Regions from separate parts of the Pseudomonas sp. MF6755 genome, predicted to be linked through region 1. Evidence: riboswitches for the same ligand, from Rfam matches in the RefSeq annotation. Region 1 holds a riboswitch; each other region holds the start of a gene.

Region 1 (4,890 bases):
CCCACTTGTTTTCATACAGCATGTCACTCAACGGTCGCGGCTCGGTCCAGCCTTCGAGCTGCAACATCGGTGCCGGATAGAACTCCGCCACCGGCCCCAGGCACAACACGGCCAGGGGTTTGGCACCGGGTGGCAAGCCCAGCAGCTCGGCCAGGGCCTGGGGTTCGAACAGCGAGACCCAGCCCATGCCCAAGCCCTCCACACGCGCCGCCAGCCACAGGTTCTGGATTGCACAGGATAACGACGCCATGTCCATTTCCGGCAAGGTGCGGCGCCCGAAGATGTGGCGCTCGCGATCGTCCGTCAAAGCCGCCACCAAGACCTCGGCACAGTCGTTGATGCCTTCGACCTTGAGCTTCATGAACTCATCGGAGCGCTCGCCCAAGGCCTCGGCGGTGCGCACGCGCTCTTCTTCCACCAGCTGTTGAATCTGCCCACGCAAGGGGCGGTCGCTGATGCGGATAAAACGCCAGGGCTGCATCAGGCCGACGCTTGGCGCCTGGTGCGCGGCCTGGAGCAGGCGCTGCAGCAGTTCGGGGGCGACGCTGCCGCCGCTGAAATGACGCATGTCGCGGCGCTCGGCGATGGCGCGGTAGACGGCGTCGCGGTCGGCCTGGGGGAATTGGTTGTCAGTCATGGCCTCTTCGCGAGCAAGCCCGCTCCCACATTGAATTGGGTTTCAACTCGGTCAATTGTGGGAGCTGGCTTGCCTGCGATAACGGTCTCAAGGTCCGGCGCAAACAGTGCGGCCACCGCGCCTGGGTTGGACGGAAAATAAAAGTGCACGTAGGAAGCGGTCATCCGCCCCTGCCGATACACCGCTTCAGCACCGCGCCCGCCGTTGGGGCTCAGGCCACGGGCAATCGGTGCCCATTCGGTGCTGGTCAGGGAATGGTGATAAGTGTGGCCGCGCAGTACGCCTTCCGGCAGTTCGACGCTTTGCAGGGCCAGGGCCGCGAGTTTCTTTTGCATCACCGCATCGCCCTGCAGCAGGCCAACCAATTCGGCGCGATTGCCGTCCACATCCGTCAGCGAATCGAGCAGATAGAGCATGCCGCCACATTCGGCGAGCAACGGCTTGCCAGCGGCGTGATGAGCACGGATCGCATCCAGCATCGCTGTGTTTGCCGACAGCGCCTGGTGGTGCAACTCCGGGTAGCCACCGGGCAAATAGAGACTGTCAGCTTCAGGCAGTTGGCGATCATGGATCGGTGAGAAAAAGCTCAGTTCGGCGCCCATCGCCCGCAACAGATCGAGGCTGGCGCCGTAGGTAAAGGCAAAGGCTTCGTCACGGGCCACGGCGATACGCACGCCTGCGAGCAGCGGTCTGGCCTCAATAACTGTGGGCGCAGCAAAGGTCACCGGCGGCGGCAGGGCGACTTCGCAACTGCTGCCCAATGCCTGGGCAGCGGCGTCCAGGCGTACATCGAGGTCATTCAGCTCGCTGGCTTGCACCAGGCCCAAGTGGCGACTGGGCAGTTCGATGCCGGTCTCGCGGGACAGCGCGCCGTACCAGCGCAAGCCCTCGGTGAGGCTGCCTTCGAGCAACTGGGCATGGCGCAGGGTGCCGACGCGGTTGGCCAGTACGCCGGCGAACGGCAGGTCGGGTTGATAGCGCGCCAGGCCCAGGGCCAGGGCGCCAAAGGTCTGGGCCATGGCGGTGCCGTCGATCACACCCAGCACCGGTACACCGAAGTGCCGCGCCAAGTCGGCGCTGGAAGGTGTGCCGTCGAACAAGCCCATCACGCCTTCGATCAGGATCAGGTCGGCCTCCCCCGCCGCTTCCCAGAGCAGGCGGCGACTTTCCTGCTCGCCCACCATCCACATGTCCAATTGATACACCGGCGCACCGCTGGCGCGCTCGTGAATCATCGGGTCGAGGAAGTCCGGCCCGCATTTGAACACGCGCACCTTGCGTCCCAGGTTGCGGTGCAAACGGGCCAGCGCAGCGGTGACGGTGGTTTTGCCCTGGCCGGACGCCGGAGCGGCGATCAATACGGCTGGGCAATGACGGGGCTGATTCAAAGTTCGACGCCCTTCTGTGCCTTGATACCGGCCTGGAAGGCGTGCTTGAGCATGCCCATTTCGGTGACGGTGTCGCCCATTTCGATCAACTCAGGCTTGGCGCCGCGGCCGGTGACCACCACATGCTGCATCGGCGGGCGGGCTTGCAGGTCGCTGAGCACTTGGTCCAGGTCCAGATAGCCGTGCTTGAGGGCGATGTTCAGTTCGTCGAGCACCACCAGGCCGATGGCCGGGTCTTGCAACAGCGCGCGGGACACCGCCCAAGCGGCTTCGGCGGCGGCGATGTCGCGTTGGCGGTCCTGGGTTTCCCAGGTAAAGCCTTCGCCCATCACATGGAAGCGCACCTGCTCGGGGAAACGGCGAAAGAACAACTCTTCGCCAGTGCTGTTACGCCCCTTGATGAACTGCACCACACCGCACTGCATGCCATGGCCCATGGCCCGGGCCAACATGCCGAATGCCGAGCTGCTCTTGCCTTTGCCGTTACCGGTCAGCACCAGCAGCAGGCCGCACTCGTTGGGGGAATTGGCGATGCGTTCGTCGATCACGGCTTTTTTGCGCAGCATGCGCGCCAGGTGGCGTTCGTCGCGGTCGGGGGAATCAGTCATGGCAGCTCTCCGTTGGGGCTGGACAAAAACGGCGGGCAGGAAAAAGAAAAAACAGACAGCCAAGCATCGCCCACCGTGATGCTGTTGAATGTTCAAGGCCGGTCTCCGGACTCATGAGTGGCGCGTCTTATCGAAGCAGCCGAGGGCGCGCCTTCCCATATCGCGGGCGATACAGTGGCAAACAGCACCGTCTTGACTCATTTACCGTTGCGGGGGCAGCGCCGGAATCGCGGCAGCACTGTGTACAAGTGCGCTCACTCACCGGCTTCCCTGTTTCACTCTGTCGACGCGTGCGCCACAGAGCACCTGGAACAAGCCGCGAAGGTTAGTGGGTTGGGGGTGGAGCGTCAATTAAAGCTGGCTCTGTACTTGAACCATCCGTACGCCGTGCTTCTCTACCCTTACAGGTATTAAGGAGAAAACCATGCATAAAACCCGACTCGCCTTACTGATCATGCTCGCAGGCAGCCTCGCGGCCTGCGGTGAAAGCTCTACCCTGCAGGTCTCCGACGGCATCGGGCCCTCGCCCAAACTGCCGGAGCCGAACAAGACCCTGATCCCCACCGTCAATATCGCCCCGGCGATTGGCTGGCCTGAAGGCGCCAAGCCAACGGCCGCCGCAGGCACCCAGGTTGCCGCGTTCGCCGAGGGCCTGGATCACCCGCGCTGGCTCTACGTGTTGCCCAACGGTGACGTGCTGGTGGCCGAGACCAATGCACCGCCCAAGCCGGATGATTCCAAGGGCGTGCGTGGCTGGGTGATGGAAAAAGTCATGGGGCGTGCCGGCGCAGGCGTGCCGAGCCCGAACCGCATTACGTTATTGCGCGACGCCGATCACGACGGCGTGGCGGAAACCCGCACGGTGTTTCTGGAGAATCTCAATTCGCCCTTTGGCATGACGCTGGTCGGTAACGACCTGTATGTAGCGGACTCAGATAAGTTGCTGCGCTTTCCCTACCAGCCAGGTGAAACCGCGATCAAAGCCCAAGGCACCACTGTCGTGGATTTGCCGGGTGGCCCCTTGAACCACCACTGGACCAAAAACGTGGTCGCCAGCAAGGATGGCAGCAAGCTGTATGTAAGCGTCGGCTCCAACAGCAACGTTGGCGAAAACGGCTTGGAGGCAGAACAGGGCCGCGCCGCGATTTGGGAAGTCGACCGCGCTACCGGCCAGCACCGCATTTTTGCCTCTGGCCTGCGCAACCCCAATGGCATGGCCTGGGAGCCACAGAGCGGCAAACTGTGGACCGCGGTTAACGAGCGCGATGAGATCGGTAGCGATCTGGTGCCCGACTACATCACCTCGGTCAAGGATGGCGGGTTTTATGGCTGGCCTTTCAGCTATTACGGCCAGCATGTGGATGTGCGCGTGACCCCGCAAAATCTGGACCTGGTCGCCAAGGCCATCGCGCCAGACTATGCGGTAGGCCCTCACACAGCCTCTTTGGGATTGACCTTCGCCGAGGGCAACAAACTGCCCGCGCAGTTCAGCAACGGCGCATTTATTGGCCAGCATGGTTCGTGGAATCGCAAGCCGCACAGTGGTTACAAGGTGATTTTCGTGCCGTTTGAAGGCGGTCAGCCGAAAGGACAACCGGTGGATGTGCTGACCGGGTTTCTCAACAGCGACGAGAAAGCCATGGGCCGGCCGGTGGGCGTGGTGATCGACCAGCAGGGAGATTTGTTGGTGGCGGATGATGTGGGGAATAAGGTTTGGCGGGTGTCGGCTGCTAAATAGCAGAGTTGCAAGCTGCAAGCAGGCGTTGCGCCCTCTTGCAGCTTAGAGCTTGAAGCTTACCGCTGCTTTCAAGGATTGCGTGCCAGATTCCCCGGCAACACCCGCTTGGCACTCAGGTAAGCATTCTGCCAATACGCTTTGGATAGCGTATCGAGCTTCACCGTACCGCCGGTTTGCGGCGCATGCACAAAGCGCCCTTCCCCGACATAGATCCCCGCATGGCTGACCCGTGAACCACCGCCCGTGGCGAAGAACAGCAGGTCGCCAGTTTGCAGGTTCTGCTCACTGACGTCCTGGGCACGCATCACGATCAGCTCACGGGTGGTGCGCGGCAGGGAGATGCCGGCGGCATCGCGAAACACAAAGCCGATCAGGCCGCTGCAATCAAAACCCGAGTCCGGTGTATTGCCGCCCCAGCGATAAGGCGTGCCGACCAGGCCCAGTGCGCGGAAAAGCACGTCCTCGGCAGCAGGCGAGAAATTCTGGGTGGCGTAGTTGAACACCGGCTTAGGCTTGACC
Region 2 (4,890 bases), on a different contig from region 1:
GCCGCACCTGCACCCCACAAGCGGTTTTCCGATTCGAAACCAATGCGTGAACGGGCAAAGAAGCTCGGGATATCGTTGATGGTGACTCCGGCACGCGACTCGGTAAGGTTGCGGGTCATGTCCGCCTGCACGCTCCATTGGTTGTTGAGCGCCAGCTTGGCGTCGGCCTCGAAACCGCGCATCTGGATCTGGCCCTGGCCATTGACCCACTGCACACCGTCCAGGGTGATCAGGTCGGTGATCTTGCGCTTGAACAGGGTCACGCTGGCGTTGAAATCGCGCCCGGCAAGCAGGCCCTTGTAGTCGATACCCAGTTCGGCGTTGCGGCTTTTTTCCGGCTTGAGGTTGCGGTTGCCCTTTTCGTCATCTTCATTGACGAATAGCTGCTCGGCGTTGGGCAGCTTGTAAGCCGTGCCGTATTGGCCGCGTACTGCCCAGTTATCGTTGAGGTCGTAGAGCGAGGTGAGCATGCCGACGGTGGCACTGTCACCGCCGCTCATGGCCTCGTGGCGCACGCCAATGCTGGGATGCCAGTCGGGCATGGCGTCGATCTGTGGGCGCAGTTGGGTGTACAGCGCGTGGGCCTGGGCTTTGTTGTCGTCGATTACCAGCACATCGTCCTGGCCCTTGAACCATTGGTTATCGCTGCCGACGATCAACACATGCCCTCCCGGCAACTCGGCCTTGCCCTCGGCTTGCACGCCCCAGTCGGTAAAACCCCAGTAGTCGTTATGGTTGATGACCTTCGTACCACCGCCTTCGAGGTTGTTGATGCGGGTATAACGGGTGTCCCAATCGTTGATATGGCCCTTGACGAAATAGCTCAGGCGTTCGTTGATGTTCTGCTCGAAGGTCGCCGTGGCGATCTGCTGAACGCGGTCGTTGGTGGTCTTGTGGGAAGCCACCGGGCGGGCGAAATCCAGATTGGCATCGGCGTATTGGTAGAACAGTTCCAGGCGCGAATCGTCGCCAATGGATTGAATGGCCTTGGTGCCGAAGGTGGTGACTTCGTAGGAGCGTCGTTTGTCCGTGACGTTTTTCATATCGCGGTTGCGAAACGGTTGGTAGCCCTCGGACGCATTGCGGCTGACGTAGGCCAATAAGCCCAGGTCGCCCCAACCGTTGTTGAAGATTTTCTCGACCCGCGCGTCGCCGGTGGTGCCACCGAAGGTATCGACCCCAAGGTTCACTTCGCCGGAAGCCGTACGCGTTTGTGGGCTGCGGGTGACGATATTGATCACCCCCGAGACTGCCTGGGTGCCGAACAGCAGGCTCTGGCCACCCTTGAGTACTTCGATGCGTTCGATAGCGTTGGCCGGCAGGGTGTCGAGGTACAGGCCGCCGTACAGGCGATTGTTCAGGCGCACGCCGTCGAGCAGAATCAGGGTGTCATCGTTGCGCCCGCCGAGCAGGGAATAGGTACCGTAGTCGAACGGGCCGTTCTTCGGCGCTACGTACAGCCCGGGAATGAACATCTGCATCACCCGGGATACGTCGGCGGCAGGTCCGGCCCGCTCGATCTGTTCGCGGCTGACCACCTCGACTTTACTGCCGTATTGGGCCATGGCTGCGACGGTGGTGGACTCCACCGATGGCGCCGAGACGATTTGCGGGTTGAGTATCAGGGCGTTGTCGTCAGCCAGCAGCAACGGGCTGAACAGGTAGCCGATCAAGGGAGTGAATGAACGTCGAATCATAGTCTTCTCGAAAGTATCTTCGCAGAAGCACGCAGGAGAAGGCATCGAGCACACGCCAATACCGGCCCATGCCCGCCCACCGCAGGAGTTTGCCAAACAGAAATTCCAGGCCGGTCTCCGGGCTCATGCGTCTGGATACCTCCACCTTCCCATGGCGCGATGGCCACAGTGGTGTATCGAAGGGATCACGCATATACCGTTGCGGGGGCAGCACCGGACTTGCTCGAGCGAGCGTACCGGTTTCCCGTTTCACCCCAAGCACGGCGGCAGGGGGCACCTGAAACAGGAGGGCATCTGAACATTCGCACGACCGTTCGTCAACTTTCCCATTCCTGCTGCCCCTCCCATATTTTTTGATCTTTATCCGTCAGTCGGTTTGCGGTGGTCCCGCAATCGCTCGGCCGCATCGCGCAACAACTGCTCGGTACCGTTCCAGCCCAGGCAGCCATCGGTGACCGACACGCCGTACTTCATCGAAGGGCTCAACGGCTGGCAGCCTTCGAAAAGGTGGCTTTCAAGCATCATGCCGATCAGCGACGTATCACCCTGCAAGCGCTGCTCCAGCACGTCGTTGAATACCGCCGGCTGGCGCAGCGGGTCTTTGCCGCTGTTGGCATGGCTGCAATCGACCATGATTCGCGCCGCCACTTTGGACTTGGCCAGATCCTGCTTCACCTGGGCCACGCTCTGCGCATCGTAGTTCGGCCCGCGATGACCACCGCGCAGTACCAGATGAGTGTCGGGGTTGCCTGGGGTCTGGATGATCGCCGGGTGGCCTTGGCTGTCGACGCCGAAATGGCGGTGCGGGTGGAAGGCGGACCGCATCGCATCACAGGCAATCGCGACGCCGCCGTCGGTACCATTCTTGAAGCCCACAGGCATGCCCAGGCCGCTGGCCATTTCGCGGTGGATCTGCGATTCAGTGGTGCGCGCGCCAATCGCGACCCAACTGAGCAGGTCATCGAAGTAGCCGGCAGCCATGGGTTGCAGCAGCTCGGTGGCGATCGGCAAGCCCAGGCGCAGCATTTCACGCATCAGCTCGCGGGACAGGGTCAGGCCGGCGGCCATGTCATCGCTGCCGTCCAGGTGCGGATCGTAGGCCAGGCCTTTCCAACCGATGGTGGTGCGGGGTTTTTCTACGTAGGCGCGGATCACCAGCAGCATCTGGTCGCTGACTTCAAGCGCCAGCTTCTTCAGGTTGCGTGCGTATTCCATGGCCGATTCCGGATCGTGTATCGAGCACGGGCCCACTATCACCAGCAGGCGTGAATCTTCACCATTGAGGATGGCGCGCACCGCTTGGCGGTGGGCGTGGATCTGTTCATTGAGGAACGGGCTGAGGGGCAGTTGGTGCTTGAGTTCAAGGGAGCTGGGCAGGCGCTGGGTCAGGGCTTCATTGGCGCAAGACAGGGCGCTTTTCATGGCAGAGCGGGGCAAAGCGGCGACGGAGGAGTTCATATTCAAGGCTTCCTGGGCAAGCGGCGGGCGATTCCCGCGCGCTTGGCCTACTGGGGTGTTCGACAATTGGCCGTATCGGCTACGTGTGTTGGCTTGCCACCACGGGGTGACCGGTCGGAGGCGGCAGGCTGTCCCGAACGGAGCTGGCTAAATCGCCATGCAGTGCAAGTGTCGTAGCGGTAATAGGTGGCGTAGTTCATGGCTTGATTCCTTTAAGTGGTCTTGAGCAAACAAATTATTAGAGGCTGAAAAAACAAAACCCCCGGTCGGGGAGCCGACCGGGGGTTTAGATTTCTCTGGTAGGCGACCCCTTGAGTAGTGGGCGCCGATTTCAGGTATCAGGCGCGCCAGTGGCTAAACCAATACCCAAAATAAAAGCCGGCCAGTGCGCTCGAACCGTTCACACGGGTGGCCGACACCGAGCGCAAGGCGCTGGCAGCAGGGCAAACCTGAGTGTGGGTGAGTTGCAACATGGTGGCTCTCCAAATGATGGGGGGAGCTTACTAGAGGCGTACCGGTGGATTCAATCAGTAATTTCTATCGTGTGGGGGGACTTACGGCTATGGGTGTGTGCCGATATGCTGATGACACTTAAACAATGATTGCCAGGACGCGACCATGACTGCCTTGACCCTTGCTGCCGCGCAAACCATTTCCATCCCCGGCGACGTAGCGGCCAATATCCAGCGGCACCTTGCCATGATGCGGGCCGCGGCAGAGCAGGGTGTGCAATGGTTGGTCTTTCCGGAATTGTCGTTGACGGGCTATGAACCCTTCCTGGCGGCGGACTTGGCTATTACCCCCGAGAGCGCGGTGTTGGTTCCGCTGCGTGAGATGGCGCGGGAGCTGCGATTGACGGCAGTGGTGGGCATGCCGGTACGGCTGGCGCCACACGCGGGCGTGCTGATTGGCGCGCTGGTGCTGGGAGCGGACGGTTCAGTGGGCGTCTACACCAAGCAGCATCTGCACTCTGGCGAAGAGCTGGCATTTGTAGCCGGGCAGGGCGGCGAGATCCTGGCGTGGGGAGATGAGCGCATTGCGCTGGCGGTGTGCGCGGACTTTTCCCACGCCAGCCACCCACGGCGTGCGGCTGAAGCGGGTGCCACGGCGTATGCGGCCGGCGTGCTGGTGAGTGAGGGTGGCTACGCGGCGGACAGCGCGCTGCTTCAAGGCTATGCAGCCGAGCATGGCATGCTGGTACTGATGGCTAATCATGGTGGCCCTTCGGGAGGCTGGGCCTGTGCAGGGCGCAGTGCGATCTGGACCGGGGATGGCAACTTGCTTGCCGCTGCACCCGGGGTCGGCGACGCGTTGGTGATCGCCCGTCGCGAGGATGGGCTGTGGGCTGGCCAAGTGGTCGCTGTCTAACATGGCGTTTCACCTGCGCCAGGCGACGGACCAGGACCTGCCGTTTGCCCGAAGCCTCACCTATCAAGCCATGAACCGCTACTACCTGCAGTACGGTTTGCTGTGGTCCAACGACGGCTTCGACACCGCCTGGGCGGGTCGCGAGAACTGGCTGGTGTGCAACGATGATGGCGTAATGGGGTTTGTCAGTCTGAGTCGCGACGAAAAGGCCTTGTATATTCGTGAGTTGCACATGCTGGAACACTGCCGCAAGCAGGGTGCGGGCAGTTGGGTGCTGGAACAGATGGCGCTCAAGACAGGCACCGAGGGCCTGGGTTTTTTACGCTTGACCGTGTTCAAGACCAACCCGGCAAAAAGGCTGTATCAG
Region 3 (4,890 bases), on a different contig from region 1:
GCCGCCCTCACCCGCTCAACCAATACCTTCCGCACGTGGCGCCGGCAGCCGGTCAGCCAGCGCGCCGAATTGCTGCAGGCCTTGGCCTGCGCCCTGCGCGAGCAAGCCGAAGACATGGCGCAAATGATCACCCTGGAAATGGGCAAACCCATCGCCCAGGCCCGCGCCGAGATCGAAAAGTGCGCCCAACTCAGCGAGTGGTACGCCGCCCACGGCCCGGCCATGCTCGCCCCTGAACCAACGCTGGTGGACAACGGCAGCGCCCGGATCGAATACCGCCCGCTGGGCCCGATCCTTGCCGTGATGCCGTGGAACTTCCCGGTTTGGCAGGTGCTGCGCGGCGCCGTGCCAACCCTGCTCGCCGGCAACACCTATGTGCTTAAACACGCGCCGAACGTGATGGGCAGCGCCTACCTGATCCAACAAGCGTTCCATAAAGCGGGTTTCGCCGACGGCCTGTTCGAAGTGATCAACGCGACCCAGGACGGCGTGTCCAGCGCCATCGCCGACCCGCGCATCGCCGCCGTGACCCTCACCGGCAGCGTGCGCGCCGGTATCGCCATTGGCTCCCAGGCCGGCGCAGCACTGAAGAAATGCGTGCTGGAACTGGGCGGCTCCGACCCGTTCATCGTGCTCAACGACGCCGACCTCGACGCCGCCGTGCAAGCGGCCGTGATCGGCCGATTCCAGAACAGCGGCCAAGTCTGCGCCGCAGCCAAGCGCCTGATCATCGAAGCCGGTGTGGTTGAAGCCTTCACCGCCAGATTCCTAGAAGCCAGCCGCGCCCTGGCGTTGGGCGACCCGACATCGACCACTACCTATATCGGCCCCATGGCCCGCTTCGACCTGCGCGACGAACTGCACGGCCAGGTCCAGGCGACCCTGGAAGAAGGCGCGACCCTGCTGCTGGGCGGCAACAAAGTCCCAGGCGCGGGCAATTACTACGAACCGACCGTGCTGGCCGACGTCACCGATCAGATGACCTCGTTCAAGCAGGAATTGTTTGGCCCCGTGGCGTCGATCATCACCGCCCGCGATGCCGAGCATGCTGTGGCCCTGGCCAACGACAGCGAGTTTGGCCTCACCGCCAGTATCTTTACTACCGACGCGGCGAAAGCCCGGGACATCGCCAACCAACTGGAAACCGGCGGGGTCTTCGTCAACGCGTTCAGCGTGTCAGACCCTCGGGTAGCGTTTGGCGGCGTGAAGAAAAGCGGGTTTGGCCGTGAGTTGTCGCATTTCGGCGTACGCGAGTTCTGCAATGCCAAAACAGTGTGGCTGGATCGCAAATAATCCAGTTGATCACCTGTGGCAAGCAACTTCACGCCTGCCGCCAGCGTAGCTCCCGTTAAGCCTCGCGATCGACTACCATACCGCCGCCGGTTCCCACATGGGACTAATAGGGAATTCGAAACGCCCCCACGCGTAAGTCGAAACTGCCCCCGCAACTGTAGGTGCTGAGCCTGCCCCTGAATGCCACTGGACCACGTCCGGGAAGGCTGGGGCGTGGCGATGACGCATCAGTCAGGAGACCTGCCGGCCCAGCACTATGACTAACCGGCGGGGTGTCCGGGAAGGACATCCTGGCCCTGCACTCCTGCAGCCTCCATGGGCGTGTTTCCGAGCCGTACCTCCCCTGCCGCACCTCGGTTCACACGGAGATCACCCCATGCTGCCACGCGTTACCGCCCTGATCGCAGGCTTGGGTGCCTGTGCCCTGGCCCAGGCCACGCCCACCCACTACCCGCTGACCATGGAAAACTGCGGCAGCACCCTCACCTTCCTGCAAGCCCCCCTGCGCAGCGTAACCATCGGCCAGGCCGCCACCGAGATGCTCTACGCCTTGGGCGTGGGCAATAAAGTGGTCGGTACCTCGTTGTGGTTCAACAACGTACTGGCGCAGTACAAGGCGCAGGACGACAGCATTGAGCGCCTGGCCAACAATGAGCCGAGCTTCGAAGCGGTGATCGCCAAGCGCCCGCAACTGGTAGCCGCCGAGCTGGAATGGGTGGTGGGCCCGCAAGGCGTGGTCGGCACCCGCGAGCAATTCCATGAACTGAAGATCCCCACCTACCTGCTGCCCTCCGACTGCGAAGGCAAGGACAACCTGGTCGGTGCCGATGGCACGCGGCTGGAGCCGTTTCGCATCGAGACGATTTACAAAAGCATCAGCCAACTGGCACAGATTTTCGACGTACAGGAACGCGGCCAGAGGTTGAACGATGAGCTTAAGGCGCGCCTGGCCAAATCCATCGCGACTGCGCAGGGCAAAGGCTTGAAGCAGGCAAGCGCGCTGGTATGGTTCTCCAGCGCCGAAATGGCCAGCGACCCGTACGTGGCCGGGCACAAGGGCATCCCTGAGTTCATGCTGCAAACCCTTGGCCTGCGCAACGTGGTGCAGTCCGACGAAGAATGGCCCGCCGTCGGCTGGGAAACCATCGCCAAGGCCAACCCCACGTTCCTGGTGATCGCACGCATGGACCGTCGCCGCTACCCCGCCGACGACCACGAAAAGAAACTCGCCTTCCTGCGCAACGACCCCGTGACCCGCAACATGGACGCGGTGAAAAACAACCGCATCATCATCCTCGACGCCCTGGCGTTGCAGGCCAGCCTGCGCACCTTCGACGGCCTGGAACAACTGGCCGCGGCCATCGACGGCTACGACCTGGGCAAATGATGCGCACCCTACTTGCCCTGGCACTGCTCCTAATCGCACTGCTCGCTGGTGTCGCTATCGGCGAAACCGCCATCGAGCCGCAGGTGGTGTTGCAGGTGCTCGCCAATAAACTCTGGGCCGCAGGCTTCGTGCTGGACCCCATCGATGAAGGCGTGGTGTGGAACTACCGCCTCACCCGCGCCTTGGTCGCCGCTGCCTGTGGCGCGGGGCTGGCGACCTGTGGGGTAATCCTGCAATCGCTGCTGCGTAACCCGCTGGCGGATCCGTACCTGTTGGGTATCAGCGCCGGCGCGTCGACCGGCGCGGTCCTCGTTGCCTTGATCGGTGTGGGTGGCGGCCTGGTGTCACTGTCGGCGGGTGCGTTTGCGGGAGCGATGGCGGCGTTTGCGCTGGTGATTCTGCTGGCACGGGCGAGCGGTTCGTCCAGTGGCACCGGGCAGATCATCCTCGCGGGCATCGCCGGCTCGCAGTTGTTCAATGCCCTGACCGCATTCCTGATCACCAAGTCCGCCAGCTCCGAACAGGCCCGCGGCATTATGTTCTGGCTGCTGGGCAACCTCAGCGGCGTGCGCTGGCCGTCGGTGTGGCTGGCGGTGCCGGTGGCGGTCGCCGGGCTGGCAGTTTGCCTGTGGCACCGCCGCGCACTGGACGCCTTCACCTTCGGCAGCGACTCGGCGGCCTCCCTCGGTATCCCGGTGCGCCGTGTACAATTTGTGCTGGTGGCCTGCGCCGCGTTGGTGACGGCGGTGATGGTGTCCATCGTGGGTTCCATCGGCTTTGTGGGCCTGGTGATTCCCCATGCCATGCGCCTGTTGCTCGGCACCGGACATTCGCGGTTGCTGCCAGCCAGCGCCCTTGGCGGCGCACTGTTCTTGATCGCGGCTGATGTACTCTCGCGCACCTTGATCAAGGGCCAGGTGATTCCCGTGGGCGTGGTCACTGCCTTGGTGGGTGCTCCGGTATTTGCGTTGATCCTGATTGGCCGGAGGAATGCGCGATGAGTGTACTGAGCTGCAGCGGCCTGGGCTTCAAGGTGCGTGAGGCGCAGTTGCTGCGCGGTATTGACCTGGACGTAGAGCTGGGTGAAACCCTTGGCATCGTCGGGCCGAACGGTTCGGGCAAATCCACCCTGCTCAAATTGCTCGCCGGCTTGCGTGCACCGGGCAGCGGTGAAGTACGCTTGGGCAGCAAGCGCCTGGATGAGTTATCGCGCCGCACCATCGCGCAACAGCTGGCGGTGGTGGAACAGCAAGCCGATACCGATGACGCCATTCGCGTGTTCGACGCCGTGGCGTTGGGCCGCACGCCGTGGCTGTCGGCACTGAGCCCGTGGTCTCGCGAAGACGACGCCATCGTGCGCCAAGCGTTGCACGACGTGGACGCCACCCACCTGAGCCAACGCGCCTGGCGCAGCCTCTCGGGCGGCGAACGCCAACGCGTGCACATCGCCCGCGCCCTCGCACAGCGGCCGCAGATTCTGTTGCTGGATGAACCGACCAATCACCTGGATATCCAGCATCAACTGGCGATATTAAAAGGTGTGCAAGGCTTGCCGGTAACCACCTTGATCGCCCTGCATGACCTGAACCAGGCGCTGACCTGCGATCGCCTGGCCGTTCTGGATCGCGGGCGGCTGGTGGCACTGGGCACACCACTGGAGGTGCTGACGCCAGAGCGCCTGCAAGAGACATTCGGGGTGCAGGGGCATTACCTGACGGACCCGTTTGATGGCGCGCAAATCCTACGCCTGCGCTCTACCTGACACATTTGATCTACAGAGGTCGGTGCATATGGGTGGTCTGCCATACCGGGTCAGCTTCCACGTCCACCACCTCGAACCCCTGCCGGATCCAGAAATCAATCGCGCCGGGCAGAAATGGGTGGGTATGCAGGTAAACCATCTCCACCCCATCCGCCCGCGCCAACGCTTCCAGCGAACGGTATAGCTCACCCGCCAGGCCAAAGCGCCGGAAGGCCGGAAGTACGTACAGGCGCACCACTTCCACTGTCTTGCAGCCCTGGTAGTTCAACTGTGCAAAGCGGCCGTCATACGGCAGGTAACCCACCGCCGCAACGATCCGGCCTTCGGCACGAGCAATCAGAAACTGACCGTCGCCCTTGAGGTAGATGGCTTCGAACTGCGCCAGGTCATCCGGTAACCCGGTCGCCTTGAGTTTTGGAAAAATCTCATCACGAGCCTGCAAAACGAA

What was found. Region 1 has a riboswitch for cobalamin ahead of cobO (cob(I)yrinic acid a,c-diamide adenosyltransferase). Riboswitches for the same ligand answer to the same signal wherever they lie in the genome.
Region 2: another riboswitch for cobalamin. It lies ahead of JFT66_RS13860 (TonB-dependent receptor plug domain-containing protein); the one in region 1 lies ahead of cobO (cob(I)yrinic acid a,c-diamide adenosyltransferase).
Region 3: another riboswitch for cobalamin. It lies ahead of JFT66_RS19440 (ABC transporter substrate-binding protein); the one in region 1 lies ahead of cobO (cob(I)yrinic acid a,c-diamide adenosyltransferase).

What each region holds. Positions count from the first base shown of each region.
Region 1 covers NZ_JAEKDA010000002.1:82,150-87,039, forward strand. Annotated here, with positions in the region: gene bluB (5,6-dimethylbenzimidazole synthase) at 1-637, opposite strand, end outside; gene JFT66_RS02780 (cobyrinate a,c-diamide synthase) at 634-2,025, opposite strand; gene cobO (cob(I)yrinic acid a,c-diamide adenosyltransferase) at 2,022-2,633, opposite strand; cobalamin riboswitch at 2,713-2,958, opposite strand; gene JFT66_RS02790 (PQQ-dependent sugar dehydrogenase) at 3,058-4,371, shown strand; gene JFT66_RS02795 (C40 family peptidase) at 4,440-4,890, opposite strand, start outside.
Region 2 covers NZ_JAEKDA010000009.1:127,804-132,693, forward strand. Annotated here, with positions in the region: gene JFT66_RS13860 (TonB-dependent receptor plug domain-containing protein) at 1-1,697, opposite strand, end outside; cobalamin riboswitch at 1,789-1,993, opposite strand; gene JFT66_RS13865 (3-deoxy-7-phosphoheptulonate synthase) at 2,058-3,155, opposite strand; gene JFT66_RS30030 (hypothetical protein) at 3,494-3,628, opposite strand; gene JFT66_RS13870 (carbon-nitrogen hydrolase family protein) at 3,774-4,523, shown strand; gene JFT66_RS13875 (GNAT family N-acetyltransferase) at 4,525-4,890, shown strand, end outside.
Region 3 covers NZ_JAEKDA010000014.1:107,592-112,481, reverse strand. Annotated here, with positions in the region: gene JFT66_RS19445 (aldehyde dehydrogenase family protein) at 1-1,293, shown strand, start outside; cobalamin riboswitch at 1,364-1,555, shown strand; gene JFT66_RS19440 (ABC transporter substrate-binding protein) at 1,670-2,680, shown strand; gene JFT66_RS19435 (FecCD family ABC transporter permease) at 2,677-3,681, shown strand; gene JFT66_RS19430 (ABC transporter ATP-binding protein) at 3,678-4,442, shown strand; gene JFT66_RS19425 (GNAT family N-acetyltransferase) at 4,453-4,890, opposite strand, start outside.